3 regions of the Actinoplanes sp. NPDC048796 genome follow, and region 1 is predicted to be linked to each of the others. Evidence: riboswitches for the same ligand, from Rfam matches in the RefSeq annotation. Region 1 holds a riboswitch; each other region holds the start of a gene.

Region 1 (9,584 bases):
AGGCGAGGCCGGGTGCGGGAAGACCGCGCTGCTGGACCATCTGGCCGACCGGGCCGACTTCGCCCGGGTGCTGCGGGCCGCCGGTGTCCAGTCGGAGTCGGAGATCGCCTACTCGGGGCTTCAGCAGCTCTGCGCGCCACTGCTGGGCGAGCTCGACCGGCTTCCGCCGCCGCAGCGGGACGCGCTGGCCACCGCGTTCGGGCTCGGCAGCGGTCACGCGCCGGACCAGCTGCTGGTCGGGCTGGCCGTGCTCGGGCTGTTCGCCGAGGCCGGGGCCGGGCGGCCGCTGCTCTGTGTCGTCGACGACGTGCAGTGGATCGATGCCATGTCCGCCGTCATTCTCAGCTTCGTCGCCCGGCGCCTCGACACCGAAGCGGTGGCGCTGGTCTTCGCCGCCCGCACCACCGACGACGGGAACACCCTCGGTGGCCTGCCCGAACTGCTGATCGAGGGGCTGCCCGACGCCGACGCCCGCGCCCTGCTCGACGCGACCCTGACCGGGCCGGTGGACCCGGGCGTACGGGACCGGATCGTGGCCGAGGCCCGCGGCAACCCGCTGGCGCTCATCGAGCTGCCCCGCAACATGTCGCCGGCCGAACTGGCGTTCGGGTTCGGCGGCTACCACCCGATGCCGCTGACCAGCCGGCTCGAGGAAGGCTTCCAGCGCCGGATCGCCGCGCTGCCCGCCGACACCCGCACCGTGCTGCTGGCCGCCGCCGTCGAACCGGTCGGTGACGCCCAGCTGCTGTGGCGCGCCCTCGAACAGCTCGGGGTCGGCCGTGACGCCGCCGAGCCGGCCCAGGCCGCCCGGCTCATCGACGTCGACACCCGCGTCCGGTTCAAGCATCCGCTGGTCCGCTCGGCCGCCTGGCGCTGCGGGCGGATCGCCGAGGTCCGCGCCGTGCACGCCGCGCTCGCCGAGGCCACCGACCCGGAGCGCGACCCCGACCGGCGCGCCTGGCATCGCGCCCACGCGGCCGACGGCCCGGACGACGCGGTCGCGGCCGAACTCGAACAGTCGGCCGGCCGCGCCCTGGCCCGGGGCGGCCCGTCCGCCGCGGCCGCCTTCCTCGAACGCGCGGCCGAGCTCACCCTCGACGGCGCCCACCGCGGTGCCCTGCTCGTGGCGGCCGCCTCGGCCCGGCTCGACGCCGGCGCGTACTCCCGCGTGCCCGAACTGCTCGGCGCGGCCCAGCTCGGCTCCATCGACCCCCTGCACCAGGCCCGCGTGGAACGTCTGCGGGCCCAGGTCATGTTCATGCTCACCCCGGGCCGCGCGGCCGGGCCGCCGCTGCTGGCGGCCGCCCACCGCCTGGAACCGCTCGACCCGGCCGCGGCCCGCGACGCCTTCCTGAGCGCGATCGGCGCCGCCGTCTACGCGGGCCGCTTCGGCGGCGACGACCTGCGGACCGCGGCCCGGGCCGCTCGCGCCGTACCGGCCGCCGGGCAGTCGTTCCCCGACCTGCTCCTGACCGGTCTCGTCTCCTGGATCCTGGACGATCGGGCCACCTCCCGCCCGCTGCTGGAACGTGCCCTCGACGCGCTGAACCCGGCCGAGCACATCGGACTGCTCTGGCTGATCCAGCCGGCCGTGCACGAGCTGTTCCGCATCGACCTCGCGTACCGGCTGAGCGCCGAGGCCGTCGCCCATGCCCGGCGCACCGGTGTGCTCCGGCTGCTGCCGGCCGCCCTGACCCTGCGCTCGGGCAGCCTGCTGTACGCCGGGCGGTTCGCCGACGCCGCGAACCTGCTCGACGAGGGCGACGCCATGACCCGGGCCACCGCCGCCCCGCTGCAACAGTCGGCCGGGCTCGCCCTCGCCGCCTACCGGGGCCAGGAGAAGCCGGCCCGCAAGCTGATCGAGGCCAAGCTGCGCGACGCCACCACCCGTGGTGACGGCCGCCTGCACACCTTGGCCCACCACGTGAAAGCCGCTTTGTACAACGGGATCGGCGACCATCGGGCCGCTTTGGAGGCGGCGCGGGAGGCCACCGCGTACACCGACCTCGGTCTTCCGCATTTTCCCCTGCGCGAGATGGCGGAGGCGGCGGCACGCCTGGGCGAGCGGGAGATCGTGGTCGAGGCGCGGGACCGTCTCGCCGAGCGGACGGCCGACGTGCGTACCCGATGGGCCCGGGGAACTCAGGCGATCGCCGACGCGCTGGCCGATCCGGCCGCCACGGCCGAGGACCGCTACCGCGAGGCCATCGAGCACCTGTCGGTCACCGAGACGACCACAGAGGCTTTCCGGGCCCGATTGCTGTACGGCGAATGGCTGCTCCGGGCCGGCCGGGACGCCGACGCCCGGGTCGAACTGCGCGCCGCCCACCAGGCGTTCACCACCATGGGCGCCGAGGGCTTCGCCGAACGGGCCCGCCGGGAACTGGCCGGCGCCGGCGAGAACGTCCGCCGCCCGGCCGCCGACGCGCGCCGGGATCTGACCGCCCAGGAAACGTCGATCATCCGCCTCGCCGTCGACGGCCGTACCAACGCGGAGATCGGCGCGGCGCTGTTCCTCAGCCCTCGCACCGTCGAGTGGCACATCCGCAAGATCTTCACCAAGCTGGGCGTCACCTCACGCCGGGAGCTGGCCACCACGTGGAAGGGCGCTCCGGACTTGTGAGCCGGCCGGCCTCGCGGGAACCGGCGCCGGTTCCTTGACGGCCTCCAGCCGCAGCAGCGTGGTCAGGCGGCGCGCGCCCACGCGGGTCAGCGAGCGCAGCACCTGCTGCAGTTCGCGGGCGTCGGCGGCGGCGATGTGCAGCAGAACGTCCTCGGGCCCGGTCACCGCGTCGGCCCGCAGGACGGCCGGGATGGCGGCCAGGGCCTCGGCGAAGCGGGCGTCACCCTCGTCGGAGTGCTCGGTGAGGGCCACGAGCACGAACGCCTCGACCCGGGCGCCCGCCTTCTCAGGGTCGACCAGAGCCCGTACCCCGGTGATCACGCCTTCGGCGCGCAAGCGCTGCACCCGCCGCAGGGTGGCCGCCGGCGAGAGCTGGAGCCGGCGGGCCAGCTCGATGTTCGGCAGATCCCCCTCTTGTTGCAGCAGGTCGAGGATCGCGCAATCTTTCTCGTCCAAGGTGGGCACCTTCTTACAATAGTTGCGCCTCCGATGCCTCTTGATCTCCATTAGTTGTGTACGGACGGTGGGCTCGGCACCGTGGCGTACATGGTCAGGAAAGAATGGGCTCTTGTCGCGGTGACCGCAGTCTGGGGCGGCACCTTCCGCACGGTGCAGAAAGGGCTCGCCGTCGCCGGGCCGTGGTCCTTCGTCGGCCTGCGCTTCGGCGTGGCCGCGCTCGCCCTGGCGGCGCTGTCCCCACGAGCCCTGCGACAGGTGACCCGGCGCGAACTGGCGGTTGGCGCCGTCGTCGGCGTGGCGCTGGCCGGCGGGTACGGGCTGCAGACCGTCGGGCTCCAGTCGATCCCGAGTTCCACGTCGGCGTTCCTCACGGCGCTGTACGTGCCGCTGGTGCCCTTGGGGCTGTGGGCGACGACCCGCCGTACGCCCAGCGCCGGCACGTGGGCCGGGATCGGTTGCGCTTTCGCCGGCCTGCTGCTGCTCACCGGCGCCGCCACGGCCGGGCTGAGCCTGGGCGCGGGCGAGGTGGTGACGCTGATAGGCACGGTCGCGATCGCCGCCGAGATCCTGCTCATCGGACGTTTCGCCGGCACGGTCGACGCCCGGCGGGTCACCGTCGTCCAGGTGGCGGTGTGCGCCCTGATCTGCTTCGCGGTGCGCCCTCTGGCCGGCGAGCCGCTGCCCGCCCCCTCGTGGACCCTGGCCGCGATCGCCGGCGCTCTCGGCGTGGCCAGCGCACTCATCCAGGTCACGATGAACTGGGCCCAGCGCGCGGTCCCACCCACCAGAGCCACGGTCATCTACGCCGGCGAGCCGGTGTGGGCCGCCCTGATCGGCCGCCTGGCCGGCGAACGCCTGACCGCGGGCGCCCTCACCGGCGGCGCCCTCATCGTCGCGGCCGTCATCGTGTCGGAGCTACCGTTCCGCCGCCGGGGTGTAAGAAGTGCCCATGCAGATCACGCTGGAGCAGTACGACGCGTGGACAGCGCAGAGCCGCACGGGCATCGAGATCGTCGACGGGGTGGTCCACCCACTCCCGAGCCCGTCCAAGCGGCACAACCGCCTGGCCAGGTTGCTGGCGAACGCGTGGGACACCGCCGTGGGCCCGGGCTGGAACGCCGACACCAATGTCGAGGTGCGGCTGTGCGACGCTCCGCTGACCAACCTCCGCCCTGACGTCACGGTGTATCGCGCGGACACCATCGACGTCACTCCGACGCGCCCCGAGCACGTACTCCTGGTGGCCGAGATCGTAGCCCCGGGAACGGAGACGACCGACCGGGTCGTCAAGGCGGACCAGTACGCGAGGGCCGGCATCCAGTTCTACTGGCGCGTGGAGCAGGCCGCCACCGGGGCGCCGCTGGTCTACACGTACGTCCTCGACCCGGCCGCCGGCCGCTACCGTGACGGCGAGGTCTTCACCGGCGTCGTGAAGGTGACCGCGCCGTTCCCGGTCGAGGTCGATCTCGGCCGGCTCTGAGGTGTGAGCTGGGCCTTTGTTTCGGCCGGGGGAGGAACAACCCGGCACCGGAGGGTGCTGGAAGGTTGGTGATCGACTCTCGGTTTCAGGTCTCGCTTCTTGACCGGTCCCGTACGCGTGCTGGTGAAGCCGAGGCGGAAGCGCTTCGTGGGACGGTTGCGCGGGCGGCGCGGGCCGAGCGGCTCGGGTATCGGCGGTTCTGGGTGGCCGAGCATCATGGCGTTCCGGGGATCGCGGGGTCGGCGCCGGCTGTCCTGCTGGCGGCCGTGGCCGGGGCCACCGGGACGATCCGGGTCGGGTCGGCCGGGGTGATGTTGCCGCATCATCAGCCGCTTGTGGTGGCTGAGCAGTTCGCGACTCTGTCGGCCTTCGCGCCGGGGCGGGTCGATCTGGGGCTGGGGCGGTCGCCGGGGTTCACCGCGCCGGTGCGGCGGGCGCTTCGGCAGGTGGAGCGGGACTTCGCCGCCGACCTGGGGGAGCTGCGCGGGTTTCTCGACGGGACGTCGGAGATCGGGCTGCATCCCCGGCCGTACGGCGTCGTGCCTTTGTTCGTGCTGGCGACGGGTAGTGGGCTGGAGGTCGCGGCGGCGCTCGGGCTGCCGGTGATCGTGGGTGGCCCGATTCTGCGGGAGGACAGGCTGGACGCGCTGGAGCGTTATCGGCGTGAGTTCCGGCCGTCGGCGCGGCAGGAGCGGCCGTGGGTGGCGATCAGCCTGGACGTGCTGGTGGCGGACACCGCCGCCGAGGCCGCCGATCTGCTCCTTCCGGAGGCGTGGGCGATGGCGCGAAGCCGTACGACCGGGGTGTTTCCGCCTTTGGAACCGGTGGCCGTCGCCAAGGCCGCCGACCGCACGCCGCGCCAGCGGCAATACCTGGAGCAGACCGTCGCGGCGGCCATCGCCGGCACGCCACGGCAGGTGGAGAGCCGGCTCGCCGAGCTGCTTGACCGTACGGGCGCGGCCGAGCTCGTCACCTCCGGCAGCACCTTCGACCGGACCGCCCTGGCCGCCTCGGACGCGGCGCTGGCGGCACTGTTTCCGAGCGCCTGAACCGCTCCCGCGGCCGGCATCCCCATTGACGCCGGCCGCGGGAGTGGCGGTCAGGCCAGGCGGCGGACCACGTAGTTGGCGTTGAAGATCTTACGCTTGCTGATCCGGGCGCCGGTGTGGGGCGAGTCGTACATGTACCCGTTTCCGGCGTAGACGGCGGCATGGTAGCCGTACGAGCCCCGGCGCGAGATGAGCAGGTCACCGGGCTGCTTGGCGCCCTTGCTGATCGCCCGGCCGTACCGCTGCTGGGAGTTGGCCTTGTGCGGCAGCTTGACGCCGACCGACTTGCGGTAGACGTACATCGTGTAGCCGGAGCAGTCGAACCGGTTGGGGCCGGCCGCGCCGTACAGGTAAAGCTTGCCGACGTGCCTCTTCGCCTCGGCCAGGATCTTCGCGCTCCGGCCCGAGGAGACACGGACGACGGTCACCTTGAGTTTTCCGCCGGTGCGTGCGGCGAAGGCGCTGTTGCCGCTGTAGACGGTGCGGAAGTAGCCGGTGACCTTCGGCGCGGGGGTGAAGGCGACGGTGCCCTTACTGGTGAGCTTCTTCGCGAACCAGGTGACCCACTTGCCGTTGCGGTACGCCTGGAGCCGCACCGTGCCGGAGTTGACCGCGGCGCCGTTGGCGGGGTTCCGGTAGGAGACCGTGATCCTCGTCGACCGGCCCATGGCGATGGTGCGGGCGCTGATCGCGGTGCGGATCGAGACCTGTTTCTTCGCCGCGGCCACGGCCGCGAGCTGTGCGGTGGAGATCGGTGCCGCCGTGGCGCTGGAGGCGGCGACCAGTTGCCCGGCGCCCAGGCTCAGCGACAGGGCGATGGTGCCGGCGGCCATGCGGCGCCGGCTCGAACGTTGTTCGTGCACGGTAGGGAGATCCTTCCGGCACGCCTGCGAGGTTAGCTGTCGGGTTCGGGCGGGAAGGTTGCCCGGCCGCGCGGAGCGGCTTCACCCCAAGGCCCACTGCGTACGTGAGCCGATGGTGGTTCCCCCGTCCCTGCCCCGGATGCCTTCATGGTGTTCTGAACGCTCATGGTCGCGGCGATCGGCCCGGGCAGGGCTCGGCGTGAGCCGGATCGACGCGAGTCGGCCAATGGGTGCGGCCGGCCTCACCTTGCTACACCCCGATCTGCCGTTCCCGTGACGAAGGCGGAATGACCCTCAGTAGTTGGCATGCTGAGCGCCGCCCCCTTTCGCCGGTTCCATCGGAGTTTCGGAAACGGATTGTAGCTGTCTGACTACGGTGCGCTTATCCGACTCGGTGAAATAGCGCACATGATTTTTTTGGCTGACGGCGCTGGTCGTTCGGCCTGTTCGAGATCGTTCCGAACAGTACGGGCCCGGCCCGAACACTAGCCGGGCAGTCGATCAAGCGGCTCCACTGTGCACGGCGCGCAGAACGCGGCCATGACGATCGGGGACGGAGTGCCATGGCCGCCGGACGACGAATTCTGGGCTTGTTCGCGTCGATGTCGCTGACCATCAGTGGGGCGGTCCCGCTTCACCTGGCCGGCGAGCTGGAACGCGGGCCGTCCGTCGTCTCGATGCTGGGATCGCTGAAGGCGTACTTCCAATCCCCGCCGACGGTGGCCGCCAAACCCGTCCCGCGGCAGCTCGACGGGGGGCCGCTGCGGGCCGGGCCGGCCTCCGCCGCCGACACCCGGGCCGACGGGGGAGCGGGGCGTAAACCCGGCAAGGGCGTCGGCGCTCTGCCGCCCGCCAGCCGGCCGCAACGGCAGGTCGAGAAGTCCACCAGCCCGAAGATCGTCACCCGCGGGGCCGCCGCCGCGCTCGCCGCCGCCGGCAACGTCGCGCCGCAGATCGACGCCCAGTACCCCGGCACCGGCGCCACCGTGCCCACCCTGACGCCGGAGCTGATGGTCACCGGCAACGATCCCGACGGTGGCCCGAACGCCACCACGTACGCGTTCACCGTCACGAACGCGGCCGGCACGGCCGTGGCCCAGTCCGGCACCCGGTCGTCACGCAGTTGGACCGTGCCGGCCGGGGCGCTCAAGTGGGGCCAGACCTACACCTGGACGGCCACCGCGAGCGACGGCGCGGCCGTGAGCACGTCCCAGGAGACCAACGCGCTGCTGCCCCGGTTCCCGCAGTCCCTGATCACCATGAGCCTGTCGCAGAACGGCGATCGCGGCTTCGACCCGGACACCCGTAACTACACCACCACGGTCACCGACGTCACCGTGCCGACCGTCGGGCCGTCACTGGCCATGGACCGTTTCTACAACACGCTCGACGTCCGGCGGGACACCGCGTTCGGCGCCGGCTGGTCGAGCATCCTGGACGCCAAGGCGACCGAGGCGCGCGATCGGGCCGGCGCGCTGCAGGGCGTCGTGGTCACCTACCCCAACGGGCAGGAGGTCGGCTTCGGCCGTAACAGCGACGGCTCGTTCGTGCCGCCGCCGGGGCGGTTCGCGACCTTCACCGCGGTCAGCGGGGGCTATCGCCTGATCGACAAGGACGGCACGGCGTACGTGTTCACCGCCGCCGCCGGCGCCGGCCGGTACCGGATCGCCTCCATCACGGACGTGCAGAACCGCGCGCTGAGTTTCCAGTACGCCGACGGGCGTACCAAATCCATCACCGCCGCCTCCGGCCGTCGCCTGTGGATCGACTGGATGTCCACCGGTTCGGGGCGATGGCACGTGCGGTACGTCAGCACCGAACGGCTTGACCCGGACGACCCGGAGACCAGCTACACCCACGAGTACCACTACGGGCCGGACGACGAGCTGACCCGGGTCTGCCCGCCGCACAACGACGGCAAGTGCACGGCGTACGAGCACACGTCCGCCTCCCAGCATCCGTCCATCGTCGCCAACGCCGGCCCCGACGCCTACTGGCGCCTGACCGACACCGGCGGCGCCACCGCGACCAGCGCCGTCCTGGCCAACCAGGGCCTGGACAACGGCGGCTACGTCGATGTGACGCTGGGCCGGCCCGGCCCGCTGACCGGGGCGTCGGCCACCGCGGCCGCGTTCAACGGAACGTCGTCACGAGTCGAGCTCCCGTCGCCGCTCGGCGCGTCGGCCGGCGTGCAGTCGTTGTCGCTGTGGTTCCGGGCCGAGCCCGGCAACCGCGGCGTGCTGTACGGCTATTCCGCCGACCCGGTCACCAAGTCGAGCACCACCGGCCACTACACGCCCGCCCTCTACATCGGAGCCAGCGGCCGGCTGCACGGCGGCCTGTGGGACGGGTCGAAGACGACGATCGCCACCCCGGCCGCCGTCGACGACGGCCGCTGGCACCAGGCCGTGCTGGTGGCGGGCGCGGGCAAGCAGTGGCTCTACCTCGACGGCGCCGAGGCCGGCACGAAGACCGGCGCGCTGGCGATCTCGGCGTTGTCCGGCGCCACCCGGCGCTACCTGGGCGCCGGCTTCAACGGCAACGGCTGGCCGGACCAGCCCTCGTCGGCCGCGGTGCCGAGCTTCTTCAAGGGCGAGCTGGCCGAGGCCGCCCACTTCGACCGCCCGCTGACCGCGGACGAGATCGCCGCGCTGTACCGTTCCGGCACCACCGACTCGCACCCGGTCATCAAGATCCTGCGCCCGTCGGGGAACGCGACAGCGGCCATCGACTACGACCGGGCCGACGGCACGGTCAGCACGGTCACCGACATCAACGGTGGCGTGTGGCGGCTCGGCAAACCCACCACCTCGGGCTCGAGCAAGGTCTACCGGGCCGCGGTGCTGGCCGCCCGGCCGGCCGACTACTGGCGGTTCGCCGAGTCGGGCACCTGGCGGCCGGTCAACGAGGTCATCGGCGACGACGCCCACTACAGCGACGTCGGCCTGGGCAACACCGGCGGGCCGTTCGAGGACAAGGTCGCCTCCTTCGACGGCGAGGCGTCGTACGTGGCGCTCGGCGACGGCAACGTGCCGCGGTCCGGGCCGGTGTCGGTGAGCCTGTGGTTCAAGATGGACGCCGGGGCGAGCACCGGCGGCGTGCTGTACTCG
Region 2 (9,584 bases), on a different contig from region 1:
CGACCACACCCGCGCGCTCATGACGGCGCTTCTGGATCTGGCAGTGGCGGCGGCGCATCCCGGTGGCTACCCGGCGGCGGTCCGGCTCCTGGAGGCGACGCTCGCGGTCGCGCACGGCTACGTGGCGCTGTTCGGTGAGGGGTTCTTCGCGCTCAGCGACCGTCCGCTGGACGAGGTCGCCGTACGGGCTGTGGAGGCCGCCGCCGCCCTGATCGGGTGATCCACGGTTGCCGATGGCCGCTACGCTGCCCGGATGACCACCGGATGGCAGGAGGTCTACCTGGGCGGTTCGCCCGAGGCGGAACGGCGCCTCTTCGAGCGGATGGCGCGGCAGATCCTTCAGACGCAACTGAAGAACCGGAAGGCCGGCGGCCCGATCCGGGCCGGGTTCCAGGCGAAGGGGACCTTCGCCACGGCGGCGGCGACGCTGCGTTTCCTCGACGTCCCAGCGGATCTGCGCGTGGGGTACGCCGTTCCCGGCGCGGAATACCCGGCTTCCGTGCGGTTCAGCAACGCCGAGGGCCGCATCCTCGACGACCGCGAGCCCGACCTGCGCGGCGCCGCCGTGCGGGTGACCGTCTCGCCCGGCGAGCAGCACGACCTGCTGATGACGAACGCGCCGGTGTCGCACGCCCGCGACGCCCGGCAGTTCACCGAGTTCGCGGTGGCCACGGCGGGCGGGGGCGCGCGCCGCTACCTCGGGCTGGTCCGCCTGGTCTTCGTCCTCGGGCCCGTCGAGACCCTGCGCATGGTCGGCAACGTTCAGCGGGGCCGCCGCCGGATCGGCAGCGTCGCCACCGAGACCTACTGGAGCCGCGTGCCGATCGCCTGGGGCGGCACCGCCGTGCAGTACCTTCTGCGGCCCGCGCCGGGCACCCCCGCGGCCGCCCCGTTCTCCGGCTTCGACTTCCTGCGCGAGGAGATGACGTCGCGGCTTCAGGCCGCGGACGTACGCCTGGAGCTGTGCGTCAAACGCTATCGCGGCCCCCGCGAGACGCCCATCGAGGACGCGGCCGTGGAGTGGAAGTCCGACGCCGAGCCGATCGCCGTGCTGACCATCCACAGTGGCGCGACGGACGACGGAGCCGTGCACGCCCTGCGGTTCAACCCCTGGAACACGACCGCGGAGTTCCGTCCGCTCGGCAACCTCAACCGGGTGCGCGAGGCCGCCTACGACGCCAGCGCCGCGCACCGCGACCGCCGGCACTGGGTCACCGAGGTCCCGCTGCGCAACCGGATCGCCGGGGCGGCCATGCGCTCCCTGTTCGGCGTGGTCAACCGGTTCCGGCCGTGGCACCGCCTGCCGGAGGCCCTGTCGCTGCTCAATCTGGCGGCGCTGCGCGACGTGCTGCGCCGCGAGAACCTGATCGACACCGAGACCCGGCCCGCCCCGCCGTCGGCCCGGCCCGTGCCGGCGCCGCCGTCGGCGGACGCGCGCGCCTTCCGTACCCACGAGGGAACCTGGAACGATCTGGCCGAGCCGTCGATGGGCGCCGTCGGCGCCGCCTTCGGGCGCAACGTCGCCGCCGTGGCCCGGCCCGAGCTGGTCATCGAGCCCAACCCGATCGTGGTGAGCCGGGAACTGTTGCACCGCCACGATTTCCGGCCGGCCACGTCGCTGAACATCCTGGCCGCGGCGTGGATCCAGTTCCAGGTGCACGACTGGGTCGTGCACGCCCGGCACCCGCTCGGCGTGGCGGATGTCCGGGTTCCGCTGCCGCCGGACATGGCGGGCTGGGCCAACACGCCCGGTGGCCCGCTCGAGCCGGAGATGCGCGTCGGCGGGAACGTCACCCGCGACGGCGTGCTCTTCGGCAACGTCGCGTCGCATTGGTGGGACGGTTCCGAGGTCTACGGCACCACCACGGCCAAGGCCCTCGACCTGCGCGACGGCGCCAAACTGCGGATGACGCCCGACGGCTATCTGCCGCTCGACGTGGCCGGATCGGAGATCACCGGGTTCAGCGAGGCGTGGTGGCTCGGCCTCGGCGCGATGCACACGCTCTTCGCCCGCGAGCACAACCTCCTCTGCGACGAGCTGCGGTCACGGAATCCTTTGTGGCCGGACGAGCGGATCTACCAGACCGCGCGCCTCATCGTCGCCGCCATCATCGTGAAGATCCATACGATCGAGTGGACGCCCGCCATCCTGGCCACGCCGGTGCTGGAGCGGGCCATGAACGTCAATTGGAGCGGCGTCCCGCCGAAGGACTGGCTGAGCCGCGCCGGCCTGTGGCTCACCGACGCCAACGCGCTGCACGGCATCCCGGCCACGACACCGGACCACCACGGCACGCCGTACTCGCTGACCGAGGACTTCGTCACCGTCTACCGGATGCATCCGCTGATCCCGGACTCGTACGCGTTCCACGCCGCCGGTGACGGCGCCCTGCTGCGCCGCGCGGAGTTCCCGGAGATCCAGGGCGACCGCGCCGACGACGCGCTGCGGGAATTCGGGCTGACCGACACCCTGTACTCGTTCGGCATCGCCCACCCGGGGGCGATCGCACTGCACAACTATCCGCGGGCCTTGCTCAACTTCGTCCGCGAGGGCGAGGTGATCGACCTGTCGGTGGTCGACCTGATCCGCACCCGGCACCGCGACGTCCCGCGCTACAACGACTTCCGCGAGGCACTGCACCTGCCCCGGATCACACGCTGGGAGGACCTCTCGGCCGATCCCGCCTCGGTGGCCAAGCTTCGCGCCGTCTACCGGTCGATCGACGAGGTCGACACGATGGTCGGCCTGTTCGCGGAGACGCCGCCCGAGGGCTTCGGCTTCTCGGACACGGCGTTCCGCGTCTTCATCCTGATGGCCTCGCGGCGGCTGCAGAGCGACCGGTTCCTGACCGCCGACTACCGCCCCGAGATCTACACCCGGTTCGGCCTCGACCGGATCGCCGAGACCAGCATGACCGCCCTGATCAGCCGCCACTGCCCAGCACTGGGCGCCAAGCTTCCGGCCAACGCGTTCAAACCCTGGCCGTCGTCCTCGACGTGATCCGGCGACAGCGCTGGGCCGCCGGGCCGGTCGTGCGCGGTCCGCTCGTGGCCGCCGCTCCACTTCCGCGGCGGCGGCCGACACGGCGCGCGGGGTGGGGTCAGTGCAGGTCGGCGTCCTCGGCGGCGGACATCAGGGCGGCCGCGGTGTCGATCAGCTCGGTCAGTGAGGACAACGCCGACGGCAGGGTCACGTAGACGTGGTCCACGCCTACCTTGGCCAGGGCCTCGATCTCCTCGACGATCTTCGGTACGGAGGGGGTCGCGGCCACGCCGATCTGGAAGACGCAGGTGATGGCCGCTCGGTCACGGCCCGCCGCCTCGGCCAGGTCGCGCAGGCGGGTCAGGGTCTCGCCGACCTGCTGGGGTGCCGTCGCGGTCGGGAGCCAGCCGTCGGCGCGGCGGGCGATGCGCCGCAGGGCGGGTTCGCCGCGGCCGCCGAGGATGACCGGGACGCGTCGGGCGGGCTTTGGGTTGATACGGGCGGATTTGATCGAGTATCGACCGTTGTCGAAGGTGACCGGGTCGGGGCCCCAGACCGCCTCCGCCACGTCCAGGAACTCGTCCAGGGCGGCGCCCCGCTCGGTCAGCGGGCGCGGGGCGCTGGCCTCGAACTCGTCGATGGACCAGCCGGCGCCCAGGCCGGCGATGAGGCGGCCGCCGCTGGCCGCGTCCAGGGCCGACAGCATCTTGGCCAGGCGGACCGGTACGTGCAGCGGCGGCACCAGGACGCCTGTGCCCAGTTCGATCCGCGAGGTCACGGCGGCCGCCATCGACAGGGTGACCAGTGGATCCGTGGTGTAGCCGTACCGTTCCGGCCACGGCACATCGGGCATTCCGTACAACCCGTGGGGTCCGGTCTGGTCTTCCGGGGTCAGCACCCGGTCGTACGCCCACAGGCTGTCGAAGCCGATCTGCTCGGCTTCCCGGGCGAACGCGGTCACGTCGTGCGCCAGGTCGTAGGTGGTGGTCTGCGGCAGGTTCACACCCAGTTTCACCGGGCCACCCTACCGTCCACTGGGGACGCGTCACTGAAAAGCGTTCGGGCGGGTATACAGCGGTGGTGGGAGATCTCGTGGACGCGCCGATCCTCGCCGCGATCGCGGCGGGTTTCGGCTCCAGCAACCGGGTGCCGGGGCTCGCGGCCGACCTGCTGGTGCGCGATCTCGAGGGCTGGATCCCCGCGGAAAGCCTGGTCGGCGACGGTGTCGAGGTGCTGCTCGAGGCGGGCCGGCGCCGGTGGCCGGCGGCGCAGCCGCACGTGTCGGCGGCGCTGATCTGGAAGGCGTACTCCTTCTGGCTCGCGGTTCCGGCGGTCTTCGGGTGGGTGGCGGCGCGCCGGGTGCCGCATCTCTCGCGTGCTCAGGTGCTGATCCGGTTCGACGACCGGTACGCGCCGGCGCGGCTCGGGCTGCGCGAGGACGTGCCGGTGTCGGTGCTGCCCGGCGACCCGCTGGCCGGTGGCGGAGAGCCGCGGGTCCGGGTCGCCGGTGACGAGGGCGCGCTGCTGGCGACGCTGCGCCGGACGCTGCTCGACGAGCATGTGACGCCGCTGCTCGACACCGTTGCCGACGCGACCCGGGTCAGCCGGCGCCTGCTGCTGGGGTCACTCTCGGCGGGGGTCGCGCACGCGGCTCAGCGGGCCGCCGCGGTGGCCGGGGTGCCGCCGGGGGAGACGACGGGCCGGGTGCTGCGGACGCTGGGGGTGGCGGGGCTGGTCGAGTGGAACGCCGAGCGGGTCCGTCGCCGCACGTGCTGCCTGGCATTCACGATTCCGCATCAGCGGCTCTGCGCGGACTGTTCGATCCAGCGGCGCTGAACCGAACATGGGAGCGCTCCCGTATGGGTACCAGGGAGGCATGCTCATGGCGTTGTTGTTGGATCTCGCGAACATCCTCGGTGGATTGCTGCTGGCCGCGGCCCTGCTGCGGCAGATTCCCCGGGTGGGCGGTGGGGTGGGCGGGTTCGCCGACAAGGTGGCGCCCTGGGGCTGGGTGGTCGGCGTCGTCGCCCTGGTGGCCGGCGGCTACTACCTGCTTGTGCACCTGTTCGACGGGCCGCACGTCTTCCACTTCGAGGTGGTCGGTATCGCCGTCGGCGTCGCGCTGCTCTGGGACCGCCTGACCGGTCGCAAACCGGTCGAACCGGGCGCCGCGCCGTTCGGCCGGGGACTGCTGCTGGCGATCTTCGGTCTCGTCGCCATTGTCGTCGGGCTGCAGGGCCTGGTAACGCCGGACTGATCGTGCCTGGTCGCGGCCTTGATCGTGGTGGCCCACATAACGGGACGAAATCGGGCACATTCCCGGCCTGGGCGTACTGAGAACAACGTCACGATCGCCCTTCGGGCCTTTGCCGACCGTCGCCGGGCGTGGTTACGGTCGGCCGGTCCCACGATCGTGGGCACCGCGGGCGGAACGCCGAGTCCTGCCGCCGCCCGACGGAATTCAACTCAGGCATGGAGCGGGGGACCCACACGTTCCTCGGCACGCCCAGCGCGTGCCTCGGGGTGAAGCCGCCACGTGCGGCCGGGCACCTCAGCCCGAACCCGACAGCTCACCTCGTAGGCGTGGAGGTTGTTCTTCCATGGCACAGACCCGTAAGCACACCATCGCCCTCGGCCTGACCACCGCCGGCGTGGCCGGAGCGTTCGCCCTGTTCGGTGCGGCCCAGCCGGCTCAGGCCGCGGGCAGCGTCAACTGGGACGCCGTCGCCCAGTGCGAGTCCGGCGGCAACTGGAGCATCAACACCGGCAACGGCTACCACGGTGGCCTGCAGTTCACCAAGAGCACCTGGAAGGCCTACGGCGGCGGCAAGTACGCCAGCACTGCCGACAAGGCGAGCCGCAGCGAGCAGATCCGGATCGCCGAGAAGGTCCTCGACGGTCAGGGCATCGGCGCCTGGCCCGTCTGCGGCAAGAAGGCCGGCTCGTCCAAGAGCTACAAGGGCCACAACACCAGCGGCGCTTCGGAGACGAAGAAGTCGTCGGTGAAGAAGAAGTCGACGAGCACGCACAGCAGCCACAGCACCCACAGCACGCACAAGAAGTCGACCTCGACGACCCACAAGTCGAGCGCGAAGACGACGTCGACCCACAAGTCGACGACCCGGACCAGCGGTGACTTCTACGTGGTCCGCGCCGGCGACACCCTGGCCAAGATCGCCAACCGCTACCAGATCGAGGGTGGCTGGGAGCGGCTCGCCGAGCTCAACAAGAGCATCATCGACGACCCGAACCTGATCTTCCCGGGTCAGCGCATCGCGATCTGAGCGATCTCCCCGAAAGTGACCCGGCGGCTCGCCCGGACCTCGGTGTTCCCCCGCACCGGGGCCGGGGCCGCCGCCAGCACCGCGGCCGCCTGCGATTCCTCGCGCAGGCTGCTCGCGGCGCGCCGGGCCAGCGAGGCGTCGTGCCAGGCCGTGGCCTCGGCCTCGACGGCCAGGTCGTAGCACTGGCGCAGCCACGCGGCCGAGGCCCGCGCGATCACCAGTTCCTGGTCGACCGGGTGCAGCCGCGCGTCCCAGCCGTTGCGCCCGGCGATCGCGTCACCCAGCGCCGAAGCCGGGAGCTCGCCGCGGCCGACCGCCGCCGAGACGGCCTGGTGCAGGAAGCGCTCCCGCGCCGCGTACTCCTCGCAGGTCCGCACCGACCACGGGGTGCCCCACGCCGCGGCCGAGGCCGCGCTCCGCACCCGGGCATCCGCCTCCAGCCACGCGTCGTACGCCGTGTTCACCGAGGCCGACGCCTGCTCCCAGATCTCCTGCCAGCGCTGCGCCGAGGCCGCCGCCCGCGAGGCCGCCACCTCGACCTCCGAGGCGAACTGGGCCGCCCGCTCGGCCTCCTCGGCCTGACGCCGCCGCAGGGTGGCCTGCGACCGCAGCGCGGCCACGGTCTCCTGAGCCGCCTTCCGGGGGTGGCGCATCGCCTGCGGGCTGCCCAGTAGGAGCAGAGCGGGCAGGGTGAGCAGCATCAGCGTGGCCCAGATGGCCGCCGGCGCCGGCGAGGAAACGAGCATCTCCGCTACAACATTCATGACTATCTATCCGTCCAGTCGGCACGTCCACTCTTCGCAACAGGGCTGCGATCACCAAGCGGTGATCAGAGGGACGCGGCCGGAGGCGCGCGAGAACCGCGGACACCCGCGGTGAACTGCGTACTGAGGACGGTGGCGCGGTCAAGCGGCGCCTGCTCGAACTCCGCCTCCTCACCCGGCTCTTCCGGGGAGGATTCAGAAACGGCGGAGGAGGAAACAGCGGCGGACGGCCGCTGCGGCGTGGCGACCTGCGCCAGCAACACGAACAGCAGAATGGACAGCAACGCGCGCGGCAGGAGTGTCCCGCGTGCGCCGGCCGTCGTCATGCGTACCAACATAGCGACTCATGGGAGATCTTGCCCGGCGCGCCACACCGCCACGTCAGAGTGACGGCCGCCGCGGACGGCGCTTGTGAACGTACGCCGCCGGGAGGCCGAACAGCTTGCGGGCGTTCCCCGAGACGAACGCCCGGAACACCTCCGGCGCGAGCCGCTGGGCCAGCCGCAGCAGCCCGGTGTTGTAGTTCTCGGTCATCTCGATGTTCGGCGGCCGCCGGACGTAGTGGTCGGGCCCGTCGGTGGCCGCGTCCGACCCGAAGAGCACCCGGTCCGGTCCCAGCTCGTCGAGCAGCCGCTCGGCCTCGGCCGACCGGCACCACGAGGTCTCGAGGTAGAGGTTCGGCAGCGCGGCGGCGTGCCGCAGGGCGCGCTTGCGGCCCTCCGGAGGTCCGAGGTACGTGTGGTAGAGCACGAACCGTACCGCCGGGAACCGCTCGGCCAGGCGCCGGATCAGGTCGGGATCGGCCGGTCCGGGCGCGCTGTGCACCGTCACGGGCACGCCGGCCTCCTGGGCCACTCGCAGGTACGGATCCAGCCCCGGCGTGTCGGCCGGATACCCGTCGTACGCCGGATGGAGCTTGAGTCCGGCGCCGCCGGCGGCGAGCCGGCGCCGGACGTCGGCCGGATCGGGACCGCCGGGCCGGACCCAGACGAGCGGGGTGAGCCACGGCGTCGCCTCGGCGACGATCTCGACCAGGTCGTTGTCGGTCCATGAGACCAGCGCGTGCGTCATGCCGCCGGAGAACGCGGCCGTGCGCAGGCTGTCGAAACCCAGCATGCCGCCGCCGGGCGCGCGGACGTGCGTGTGCGCGTCGACCGGGTCCAGCCCGATCCAGAGCCGGTAGTCCGCCCCGTCGTTGTTGTCGCACCGCTCCGATCGCGCCGAGCGCACGACGCAGTCGACGACGTGGCGCCCGGCCGTGGGGATCGAGGCGAGCCAGCCGGCGTCGTCGCGCCGCATGGGCAGATCCCGCGGGGAGGACCACCCGTCGTACCCGTAATGGAGAACCGGGAAGGGCATCGATCCGGTGTAGCGGATCAGGCCCCGGCCGGCCCACCGCAGCGGTCGGTCGTAGCGCCTCACAGGGAGATGGTCCAGCCGTGACCGTCGTGGTCGTCCCAGCGCTCGTCGTCCGCGGCCGGATCCGGCATCCCCTGGCGCAGCAGGTGATAGCCGTAGCGAATGGTGGTTCCGCGCACGCCCCACACCAGCCCTCGGAACACGTGCGGCAGCGGCTGCGCGCGCACGAACTCGTAGACGTCACCTTCCGGGGGCGCGGTACCCGGCGACACGAACGGCAAACCGTCCATCGTCCCGCTGGTGTAGTTCGGCACGGGCGCGTCGACCGCGCTCCAGACGAAACCCACCGAGGTGTACGCCCCGGCGGCGTCGTCGAACACGATTTCGCGCGCCATGATGTCCTCGGTGAAGACCGGAGACGTCGTACGGTCGTTCGCGCCCACGACGAAGAAGAAGTGGTGCAGCGAGAACTCGGTGGACCCGTCGACCGTCCGTGGCAGTTCGAGAACCGCGGTCCGGACCGGGGACGGCGCCAGCACGACCTGTTCGGCCGAGGACCAGTCGGGAGGTGCGCCGCTGGGGGAGCAGACGTAGTGCGCCTGGACCAGGGCGATGCCCGGTCCCGGGTCGACCCAGTTCTTGCGCAGGCCGAAGACGCTCACAGGTGGTGGTACCAACAGTTGCCCCCTCCCGGCGCCGACGCCCCGTCCGGCCCCAGCCACGTCTCGTTCTTCTCCTCCGGCGGGTACATGCGCCCGACGTGGTACTGCTGCACGAGGGTGGCCCCGCGCGGCCCCCACATCCGCGAACGGAAGCGATGCGGCAGGTCCAGGCCGTACAACATCCGGTATTTCTCGTGGTGGAAGCGTTCCTTGTCGTCGTACGTGTAATAGTTCCTGGCCTGGAACTCGGAGTCGCCGGGGATGCGCGGGTCCTCCATGGGGCTGTAGACCGGCGCGACCCAGTCGCCCACCGACCAGTAGATGCAGATGTTGGTGATCCAGCCGTTGTCGTCGGTGTACTCGAGGTCGCGGTAGACGATGTCCTCGGTGAACAGGTCGGTGGTCCAGCGGTGGCCGTGCTGGAACACCTCGAAGTAGTAGTGGAAACGGTATTCCGGCGTGGACCGGTTGTTCTCCAGATCCCAGACGGTGCGCGGCATCCGCAGCACCTTCAGCCGCTGCCGCGGAGAGC
Region 3 (9,584 bases), on a different contig from region 1:
GTCCCGCGTCATAGTCCGGCCGGCCGGACGGGTGAATGATGAGCCCATGACGTATGTCGTGGTGGGCGGCGGCCTGGCCGGCGCCAAAGCGGTGGAAACCCTGCGCAAGTCCGGCTTCGCGGGCCCGGTCACGCTGATCGGTGCGGAGACCGTCCGCCCGTACGAGCGTCCGCCGCTCTCCAAGGGCCTGCTGCTCGGCAACGACGAGCCCGACAGCGTCTTCGTGCACTCCACCGAGTGGTACGCCGACCACGACGTGGACCTGCGCCTCGGCGTCACCGCGACCGCGCTCGACCGCACCACCAAGTCGCTGCGTCTCGACAACGGCGACGACGTCGACTACGACCGCCTCCTGCTGGCCACCGGCTCGTCCCCGCGCCGGCTGGACGTGCCGGGCGGCGAGCGAGCGCTCCTGCTGCGGACGCTCGCCGACTCCCACCGCATCGACGAAGCCATCGCCAAGGACACCCGCCTCGTGGTGGTCGGCGCCGGCTGGATCGGCCTCGAGGTCGCCGCCGCCGCGCGCAGCCGGGGCGCGCGGGTGACCGTCGTCGGAACGTCGGCCCTGCCCCTGCAGCACATTCTCGGCGACGAGATCGCCCGGGTCTTCGCCGACCTGCACCGCGCCAACGGCACCGAGCTGCGCATGAACACGCACGTCACCGAGGTGACGGCCGACGGCGTACGGCTGGCCGACGGCACCTCGGTGCCGGCCGACGTGATCGTGGCCGGCATCGGTGTGACGCCGAACGTCTCGCTCGCCGCCGGCGCCGGCCTCGAGGTCGACAACGGCGTGCTCGTCTCGTCGAGGCTGGCCACCAGCGACCCCGACATCTTCGCGGCCGGCGACATCGCCAACATCGAGCACCCGCTGCTCGGCCGGCGCCTGCGCGTGGAGCACTGGGACACGGCGATCCGCAGCGGTCCGGTGGCGGCACGGGCGATGCTCGGCGAGGACGTGGTCTACGACCGCCTGCCGTTCTTCTTCACCGACCAGTACGACCTGGGCATGGAGTACACCGGCTCGGCGCCGGCGGACGCCGAGGTGGTGATCCGCGGTGACCTCGCCGCTCGCGAGTTCATCGCGTTCTGGTTGGTCGACGGCAAGGTGGCCGCCGGCATGAACGTCAACATCTGGGACGTCTCCGACAAGATCGACGCGCTGATCCGATCGGGCGCCACCGTCGACCGGACCCGGCTGGCCGCCACGGACGTGGATTTGTCCGAGCTGGCCGCGTAGAGCAGCGCGTTTCGCACTCGGTGTCCGTCGCGCCGGGGCGGATGATCGGCGACGCTTCCGGGGTGGCGGCCTCACAGTGGTGGCCCGCGGAAGTGCTCACCCACGAGCGCCGCGGAGCCGACGTCGTGGTCTTCACCTGCCGCACCCGCCGGGCGATGCCGTTCCGGGCCGGGCAGCACGTGGAGATCGAGTGCCCGTACCGGCCGTGGCAGAGCTCGCCCTATGCCATGGCGAACGCCCCGCGGCGGGACCGGGTGCTCGAGTTCCATGTGCGCGCGGGATCCCCGTCCGGCGTATCGGCCGCCCTCGTCGAACGGCTCAAGCCCGGCGACACGCTCAGGCTCGGCGAGCCGCACGGTTCGATGGCGCTCAACCCGTACTCCCGCAGGGACCTGGTCTTCATCACGGGAGGAACCGGCCTCGCCCCGGCCAAGGCGTTGATCGATGAGTTGTCAAGGTACAACCGCACAAGGTGGATCCATCTGTTCCGCGCGGAGCGGGATGACGGCGCCTTCTACGACCGCGAGCCGCTGGACCGGCTGGCCGTTCGCCATCCCTGGCTGACGATCGTGCGCACGACGGCCGACGTCGCGGAGGCCGTCGCCGCACGTGGCCCCTGGCCCCATCACGACTTCTACATCTCGGGGCCGCAGTCCATGGTGGACTGCATGTTGGAGCGACTGGAGGCGCTGCGGGTGCCGGCGGCGCGCATCCAGTACGACGCCTTCGCCCTGCGCTGACTCACTCCGGGTTCAGATGGGCGAGCAGAGCGCCGGCCTCCGAACGCAGCTGCTCGGCCCGCTCCGGCCGGCCCAGCTCGGCATACTCGGTCGCAGCGCGTTCCCGATCGTCCGCCTCCGCCCGGACGATCTGTCTCACGTCCTCCTCGGTCAGCACTCGGCGTGCCACCTCGGTCGCGCCGACGCCGACAGGCGATGTCTCGATGGCCAGGCTCACCCCCGTACCCTCATCGGTCTGCACTGCTTCGGCGTTGTCGATAGCTGCGAGCGTCGCCCGCAGAACCGCGATCGCGGCACGATCGCGGGCCTTCATCGCGGGTGGAAGCGCCTCTCGAAGCTGTTGCCGGAGCGGTGTCTCAGTCATGCCGAGACGTTATCGAGTTCCGGCGATCGAGGCTTTCGGTTATCCACAGGGGCGCCCTCGGCGACCGAGTTGTCCACAGCGAAGGCCCGCCGCAGGTGCGGGAGCAGGGCCGATAGCGCCGGACTCGCGCGCCGGCGCCAAACAAGCGCCAACAGCGCCGGAATCGGCACGTTATCGATGGGTATGGCGGTGAGGTGGGGAAATGCGGGCGCCATGGACTCGCTCAGCACTCCCACTCCCAAGCCGCGCGACGCGAGCTCGGCGACGGTCCCGGGCGCCGACGCGACCAGCGCGACGTCGGGGATCAACCTCGCCGCCAGACAGGCCTCGTCGAAGGCGGCACGGATCCCGGTGCCTTGCGGCAGGGTGACGATGGGGTACGCCGTGAGGTCGGCCAGACAGATGCGGTCGCGGGGCTCGTCCGGAGGAAAGAGCGCGACCAGGCCCTCGCTGCTGATCACCTGCGTGGCCAGGTGCTCGGGCGGCTCGCCGGCGAGGCCGACCAGGGCGATGTCGATCGCGCCGGCCCGGACTCCGGCCACGAGATCATGGGAGTCGCCCTCGGTCAGTTCGAGCTCGATGCCCGGGTGCTCGCCGTGGAAGCCGGCGATCCCGGCGAACAGCGGTGTGATCTCGCAGCCGCTCACCATTCCGACCGTCACATGCCCGCGAACCAGGCCCTTCACCTCGTCGATGGCCTCGCGCAGGTCGGCTGCGGCGTCGAGCGCGGCCCGGGCGTACGGCAGCGCGGCCACCCCCGCCTCGGTGAGGCGGGCGACTCGTCCCGAACGGTCGAACAGCTCCGCACCGAGCTCGCTTTCCAGCGCCTTGACCTGCGCACTCACGCCCGACTGGCTGATGTGCACCTTCTCCGCCGCCCGGGTGAAGTTCGCTTCCTCGGCGACCGTCACGAAGTACTCCAGCTGCCGCAGTTCCATAACTGCGGATTCTAGCTCCCATGAAAACCATGCGTTGGACTTCTCATCCCGCCTCGAGAAGGCTGGACGCATGACGAAACGAGAGAAGGCCCAGCGCCCCGAAGACCTGACCCGCCTGTTCGTCGAGCGTGCCAACGCCAAAGACGCCGAAGGCCTCGCACTGCTGTACGAGGAGGATGCCGTGATGGCGTACCCACCCGGACGCCAGACCGTCGGCCGCGCCGCCATCCAGCGCATGTGGGAGGAGGCTCTGCCACACATGCCCACCGTCGAGCCCGAGGAGCCGCTGCCCACCCTGCTGAGCGGCGAGCTGGCCCTGACCTCCACACCTCCGCGAGATGGCTCGGGCGCCCGGGCCCAGGTGGTTCGCCGCCAGCCCGACGGCACGTGGCTGCGGGTTCTCGACCAGCCGGAATTCCAGACTCCGCGGTCGTGATCCCGGCGCCGGCGATCAGGCATTCGCCGGCGCCGGGAGCAGCTATTACAGCGCCAGAGGCTGACCCGGGAAGATGCGATGCGGGCTGTTCAAAGCGGCGCGATTCAGGCGGTATAGGGCTCGCCAGCCGCCTTCCACGTTTGCCTTGGCGGCGATTGAAGCAAGGGTGTCGCCGGCGCGCACCACGTAGTAGCGGCCTGTGGATGACGCTGTGGATGGAGCCTTGACGGTGGATTTGCGAGTGACCGTGTTTGTACTGCGATATTGGCGGGTAGAGAAGGCCTTTCGGCCACAAGTCGGCCACGCGCCCAGGCCCTGGGAACGGCGGACCAGCTCGGCGATTTGGATTTGTTCCGCGCGGGATGCCTGGTCGGCGGTGCGAGCGAAACGGTGTCCGCCGTGGGAGCGCCACGTGCTGCGGCTGAATTGCAGGCCGCCGTAGTATCCGTTGCCGGTGTTGATGCCCCAGTTGCCGCCGGATTCGCACTCGGCGATGGCGTCCCAGTTGACGGAACCGCCCTTGGCGAGCGCGACGGCGTGCGCCGGCGCGGCGGCCGGGGGTGAAGCGAGTGCCGGGGCTGCTGGGGCGGCCAGAGTGACAGTTGCGGCGGCCAGGCCCACCATGACGCGGGCAGGTTTGCACATTTGTGCCATGACGAAAGACCCTCCACGCCTGCGAGGTCAGCTGTCGGGTTCGGGCTGAGGTGCCCGGCCGCGCGTGCGCGGCTTCACCCCGAGGCGCGCCAAAGCGCCGAAGAACTCGGGTCCCCCGCTCCATGCCGTAAGTATGTGTTCCGCCGGGCAGCGGCAGGATTCGGCGTTCCGCCCGTACGGACCGGCGGCGACCGCGAAAGGGCACCCGCCGGATTCTTATAGGAATAGGCGAGATCGACGTTATCGTGTCGCGCGCATTTGTGGAGCTTGTTGGAGAATTGGCAACCATGACCGAGCACGACATCGTCGTCTACGGCGCTTCCGGCTTCGTCGGTGCGCTGGTGGCACGGCATCTGGCCGAACATTCCCCCGATGGCCTTCGGATCGCGCTGGCCGGCCGCTCCGAAAGCAAACTCGATGCTGTGAAACGCCGGCTCGGCGTCGAATGGCCGATCCTGGTCGCGGACGCCGGTGACGCCGACGCGGTCGCCCGGCTCGCGCGGGCGACGCGGATTCTCGTCACGACCGTGGGGCCGTACGCGAAATACGGCAAGCCATTGGTGGACGCCTGCGCCCGGGCCGGAACCGACTATCTCGACCTGACCGGTGAGGTTCTTTTCGCACGTCAGAGCATTGACGACAACCACGAGGTGGCCCGTGGCACCGGTGCCCGGATAGTGCATTCGTGCGGGTTCGACTCGATCCCGTCCGACCTCGGTGTGCACGTTCTGAGCGAGGCCGTTCGCCGTGACGGCGCGGGCGAGCTCACCGACACCGCGATGGTGGTGACGAGCCTGCGCGGCGGGGTCAGCGGCGGCACCATCGACTCGCTGCGCCATCAGCTCGACACCGTCAAGAGGGATCCGGCGAAAAGGCGGGTCGCGGCCGGCCCGTACTCGCTGAGCCCGGACCGGGCCGCCGAGCCGGACCTCGGCCGGCAGTCCGACATCGCCACCGTTCGGGGCGAGCGGGTACATCCGTCGCTGCGGGGGACACTCGCGCCGTTCTTCATGGCGTCCTACAACACGCGGGTCGTCCGGCGCAGCAATGCGCTGCGGGGTTACGCGTACGGGCGCGAGTTCCGCTATCGGGAGTTCATGAGTGTGGGCGCGTCGCCCCTGGTGTCCCCGGTGGCCGCCAACGGCGTCAAGCTGGGCTTCGGTGCCCTCGTCGCGGGTCTGATGTTCCCGCCGACGCGATATGTGATCGACCGCGTGCTGCCGAAACCGGGTGAGGGGCCGTCCAGCGACAAGGGGCACTTCACCTGCGACCTCTTCGGCCGCACCTCGACGGGCGCCCACTACACGGCCCGGTTCCGGGACGACCACGATCCTGGCTACAGCGGCACGGCGATCATGCTGGGGGAGAGCGCCCTGGCCCTGGCCGTCGACCTGCCGAAGGGTGAGGGTGGCGTGCTGACCCCGGCCACGGCGCTCGGCGACACGCTCGTGGAGCGCCTTCGGGCCGCCGGCGTGGAGATCTCCACCCGCGGTTCCAGCGTCAGTGATGGTCGCCGTGGTTGAGCAGGTGGGAGCGTTCGCCCTCGTGGTCGAGCACGCACAGGACCTCGGCCGGGCCGTCGAGGGCGCCGAACGCGTGCGGGACCATCGTGGAAAACGAGGCGGCCTCGCCCGTGCGGACGGTGATGGTGCGTTCGCCCAAGCGCAGGATGATCGTGCCCGAGAGCACGGTGAACCAGTCGCGGCCCGGGTGGACCCGCAGATCCTTGGGCATCGCACGGGTCACTCGCAGCTTGGCCACGGTCTGGTTGCTCTCGTGGGAGAGCAACCACGTCGTGATGCCGCGAGCCTCGTCGCGGTGCGGGCGGATCACCACGTCGTCGTCGGCGCCCGACTCCACGAGCTGGTCGAGGGTGATGCTGAGCGCCCGCGCGATCGGGGCCAGCTGGTCGAGGGCGATCCGCCGGTGGCCGGTCTCGATGCGGCTGAGCGTGGACGGGCTCAGGTAGCAGCGGGCCGCCAGCTCGTCGAGGGACCAGCCGCGAGCCATCCGCAGGCCCCGGATGCGCTGGCGGACCAGGGCATCGAGTTCGCCGTCTTGCGTCATACGCAAGATGCTATGTCGCTGACGCAAGATGCGGCTACCTTCGAGACATGGCACATACCGCTTTCGCTGAGCTGCTTGACCTCGACGCCGAGGTGTTGCGCGACTACCACAACGAGGTCATCACCTGGGTCGGCTCGCTGGCCCCGGCCCAGCCGAAGATCATCGACCTGGGTGCGGGCACCGGTGTGGGCAGCCGCGCGCTTCTGCGGGCGCTGCCGGGAGCCGAGGTCGTCGCGGTCGACATGGACGACGAGATGCTCGCCCACATCCAGGCCACCGACCCCGGGATCCGGACGGTCCGGGCCGACCTCGACCAGCCCTGGCCCGACCTCGGGCCGGCCGACCTGATCTGGGCCTCGGCCTCGCTGCACCACCTGGCCGACCCGGTTCGCGGGCTGCGGCAGGCCCTCGACGTGCTGCGGCCCGGTGGGCACCTCGTGGTCGCGGAGCTCGAGTCCTTCCCCAGCTTCCTGCCGGCCGGTCCCGAGGCCGACATCGAGGGCCGCCTCAACGCGGAACTCGACAAGATGCGGGCCGAGCATGGGCTGCACATGCACGCCGACTGGCCGGCCCTGCTGGCCGAGGCCGGCTTCGTCGTCGAGGCTGACCGCCGGTTCGACATCGACCTGCGGCCGCCGTTGCCGGCCGCGGCCGGCCGCTACGCGGAGATCTCGCTGGGCCGCGGGCTGCACCGGCTCGAGGATCGGCTTTCGGCTGACGACCTGAAGGCCCTCGAGGAGATCGTGGCCGGTATCAAGACCCGCGACGACCTGGTCGTCCGTGCCACCCGGACGGTCATCGTGGGGCGCAAGCCCAGCTGAAAGCCGCAGCCGGGCTAAAGGCCGCCGCCGGGCTGGAGGCCGCCGCCGGGCTGGAGGGTTTCGGCCAGTGCGACGGCGATGGTGGTCAGGTGCTCGGCCAGCTCGTCCGGGTCGCCGGTCATGCCGTGGGTGATCCAGTCGATGATCACCTCGCTGACGCCGGCGACCAGGGCGAGCAGGGTGCGCTCGTACCGGACCTGATCTTCCGGGGTGATCAGCGACCGCAGCATGACCGCGACGAACCGGGCGTCCTCGCGCAGCACCCCGCGGCGCCGGGTCTCCATCCGCGGCGCGTTGATGTAGATGACGTGCGCCGTCTCCGGATTGTCGCGCAGCAAGCCGACCATCGTGCGCAGGACCGGCCGGAACAGCTCGGCCAGGCCGGCCGGGCTCGGCGGGGCGGCCGCCGCCACCCGGCGCAGCAGCCATTCGTTCCGCTCCCGCTGCACCTCGATCGCCAAGGCCTCACGGTCGCGGAAATGTTCGTAGAAGTACCTTTTTGAGACCTTCGCCCGGGCGCAGACGTCGGTGATGGTCACCTCGTCGTAGTCGCGCGTGCCGAACAGATACACTGCCGATGCCACGATCCGCTCCCGGCGATCGGAGGAACGTTGCGCGCGCGACCGACCGCCGTACGTCTCCCCGCGGCGGGCCGGAGTAGCGCTCTGTTCGTCCACGACGATTACCGTACGACTTCGTAGATCACCACACACGCCAACGTCCACATTGGGCACTGAGTGTGCAGAATCCATGGCTACCCGCATGATCAACGGCTGCGCGACGGCCGGCGGGAGGATTTCGGGACGCCAGACGACATATCGAGGAGTAACCACCGAGGTGCTCGGGCGGCGGCAGGCGTTCGCGACATGAGCAATCACTCATGAGCCAGATATGGATCGAGACTGGCTGCAACCGGCCCCTTACGGGCAGGATCGAAATCATGGCCGGCCGTCTTCCTTACCCGCTCACCTTGACGGGAGACGGCATCGTGCTGCGCGAATGGCGATCCGACGACCTCGACGATCTGATCGATCTGCTCGACGAACCCGAGATCGCCCGGTGGACGCCCATGCCGTCGCCGTTCGACGTCGAGGCCGGCATCGCGTACCTCAAGCGCTCTCATCAGGGCCGCGTCAGCGGTTCACGCATCCAGCTCGCGATCACCGCCGACGGCGGGCGACCGCTCGGCGAGGTCCTGCTCTTCGGCGTCGACCTCGGCCTCAAAGAGGCCGAACTGGGCTATCTGGTGGGCAAGGACCATCGCCGGCGCGGGCTGGCGTCGGGGTCACTCGCACTGCTTTCCCAGTACGCCCGGAGCGCGCTCGCCTTGAGCAGGCTCCTGCTCCGCATCGACCCGCGTAACACCGCCAGCACCGCCGTGGCCCAGCGCTGCGGTTATCGGCTGACCGGCGAACCGCCGATCCTCCAGGAGGGACCGTACGGCTCAAGCCGGCTCGACACCTGGGAACTCGTCGAGGGCCAGGCCGGCACCCGCCGCGATCGGCTCAAAAATGTCGCAGCCAGGCGGTACGGTCGTCGCACCTGAGCTTCCCTGGAGGTGTGCCATGGTCAGCGTCGATCGTGCACAGGTGACGGCCTACCGCATCGCCGCTCTCGGTCTCGCCGAGCGCGTCGACGCGCGCCCGGCCGACCTGCCCGTCCTCGACCTCGGCGTGCAGGAATACACGCCCGGCTCGGCCTGGGTCGCGCTCGCCGCGCGCACCAGCGGTCCGCTCGCCGACGACCGGCTGATCACCGTGTGGGCCGCCCGCGGCGCGCCTCACCTGCATCGTCGCGCCGACCTGGCGGCCCTGATCAAACAGTTGTGGCCGATCAGCGACGCCGACGCCACCGCGCGCATCCAGAGCGGCCAGATCCCCGAGGGCATGAAGCTGGGTGTCGAGGCCTTCCGGGTCACCGCCGACGCGTTCCGCGAGGTGGTCCACGGCCCGATGCCGCGCGGCGAGGTGAGCGGCGAGGTCAGCAAGCGGGTGCCGCGTGCCCTGACGTATGAGTGCCGGAGCTGCCGGGCGCGACACATCGCGGGCAACGTCTGGCAGCATTCCGGCCTGGCCGGCGGCGTCGAGGTGCAGTCCCGCGGCAAGGACGCGACGCTGGGACCGATCCCTTCCGCGCCTCCACGCCCTCGGGAGAACGAGGGCATCGGCGAGCTGATCCTCACGTACCTGCGGCTCCTGGGTCCGGCGACGCCGCTCGAGGTCGGCAAATACCTGGGCAGTTCGACCGCCGAGATGAAATCGGTCTGGCCGGTCGAGCGGCTGGCCGAGATCACCGTGGACGGTAAGAAGAAGTGGCTGCCCGTC

What was found. Region 1 has a riboswitch for cyclic di-AMP ahead of AB0C26_RS32195 (NlpC/P60 family protein). Riboswitches for the same ligand answer to the same signal wherever they lie in the genome.
Region 2: linked by a shared signal. The riboswitch ahead of AB0C26_RS22285 (transglycosylase family protein) and the one ahead of AB0C26_RS32195 (NlpC/P60 family protein) in region 1 are both predicted to bind cyclic di-AMP.
Region 3: linked by a shared signal. The riboswitch ahead of AB0C26_RS12410 (transglycosylase family protein) and the one ahead of AB0C26_RS32195 (NlpC/P60 family protein) in region 1 are both predicted to bind cyclic di-AMP.

Annotation. Positions count from the first base shown of each region.
Region 1 covers NZ_JBEZGO010000009.1:196,771-206,354, reverse strand. The annotation lists gene AB0C26_RS32220 (AAA family ATPase) at 1-2,623, shown strand, start outside; gene AB0C26_RS32215 (Lrp/AsnC family transcriptional regulator) at 2,576-3,079, opposite strand; partial or broken gene AB0C26_RS32210 (DMT family transporter) at 3,170-3,979, shown strand; gene AB0C26_RS32205 (Uma2 family endonuclease) at 4,032-4,562, shown strand; gene AB0C26_RS32200 (MsnO8 family LLM class oxidoreductase) at 4,631-5,611, shown strand; gene AB0C26_RS32195 (NlpC/P60 family protein) at 5,662-6,474, opposite strand; cyclic di-AMP (ydaO/yuaA leader) riboswitch at 6,482-6,628, opposite strand; gene AB0C26_RS32190 (LamG-like jellyroll fold domain-containing protein) at 7,038-9,584, shown strand, end outside.
Region 2 covers NZ_JBEZGO010000005.1:140,592-150,175, reverse strand. The annotation lists gene AB0C26_RS22310 (helix-turn-helix domain-containing protein) at 1-220, shown strand, start outside; gene AB0C26_RS22305 (peroxidase family protein) at 254-3,001, shown strand; gene AB0C26_RS22300 (LLM class F420-dependent oxidoreductase) at 3,102-3,998, opposite strand; gene AB0C26_RS22295 ((2Fe-2S)-binding protein) at 4,064-4,819, shown strand; gene AB0C26_RS22290 (hypothetical protein) at 4,866-5,240, shown strand; cyclic di-AMP (ydaO/yuaA leader) riboswitch at 5,426-5,581, shown strand; gene AB0C26_RS22285 (transglycosylase family protein) at 5,584-6,267, shown strand; gene AB0C26_RS22280 (hypothetical protein) at 6,249-7,031, opposite strand; gene AB0C26_RS22275 (hypothetical protein) at 7,097-7,357, opposite strand; gene AB0C26_RS22270 (amidohydrolase family protein) at 7,413-8,453, opposite strand; gene AB0C26_RS22265 (hypothetical protein) at 8,450-9,052, opposite strand; gene AB0C26_RS22260 (hypothetical protein) at 9,049-9,584, opposite strand, start outside.
Region 3 covers NZ_JBEZGO010000002.1:850,727-860,310, reverse strand. The annotation lists gene AB0C26_RS12435 (FAD-dependent oxidoreductase) at 47-1,240, shown strand; gene AB0C26_RS12430 (FAD-binding oxidoreductase) at 1,303-1,980, shown strand; gene AB0C26_RS12425 (hypothetical protein) at 1,982-2,344, opposite strand; gene AB0C26_RS12420 (LysR family transcriptional regulator) at 2,341-3,282, opposite strand; gene AB0C26_RS12415 (nuclear transport factor 2 family protein) at 3,353-3,718, shown strand; gene AB0C26_RS12410 (transglycosylase family protein) at 3,764-4,372, opposite strand; cyclic di-AMP (ydaO/yuaA leader) riboswitch at 4,377-4,548, opposite strand; gene AB0C26_RS12405 (saccharopine dehydrogenase NADP-binding domain-containing protein) at 4,660-5,895, shown strand; gene AB0C26_RS12400 (XRE family transcriptional regulator) at 5,873-6,439, opposite strand; gene AB0C26_RS12395 (methyltransferase domain-containing protein) at 6,487-7,260, shown strand; gene AB0C26_RS12390 (TetR/AcrR family transcriptional regulator) at 7,275-7,844, opposite strand; gene AB0C26_RS12385 (GNAT family N-acetyltransferase) at 8,141-8,806, shown strand; gene AB0C26_RS12380 (DNA glycosylase AlkZ-like family protein) at 8,826-9,584, shown strand, end outside.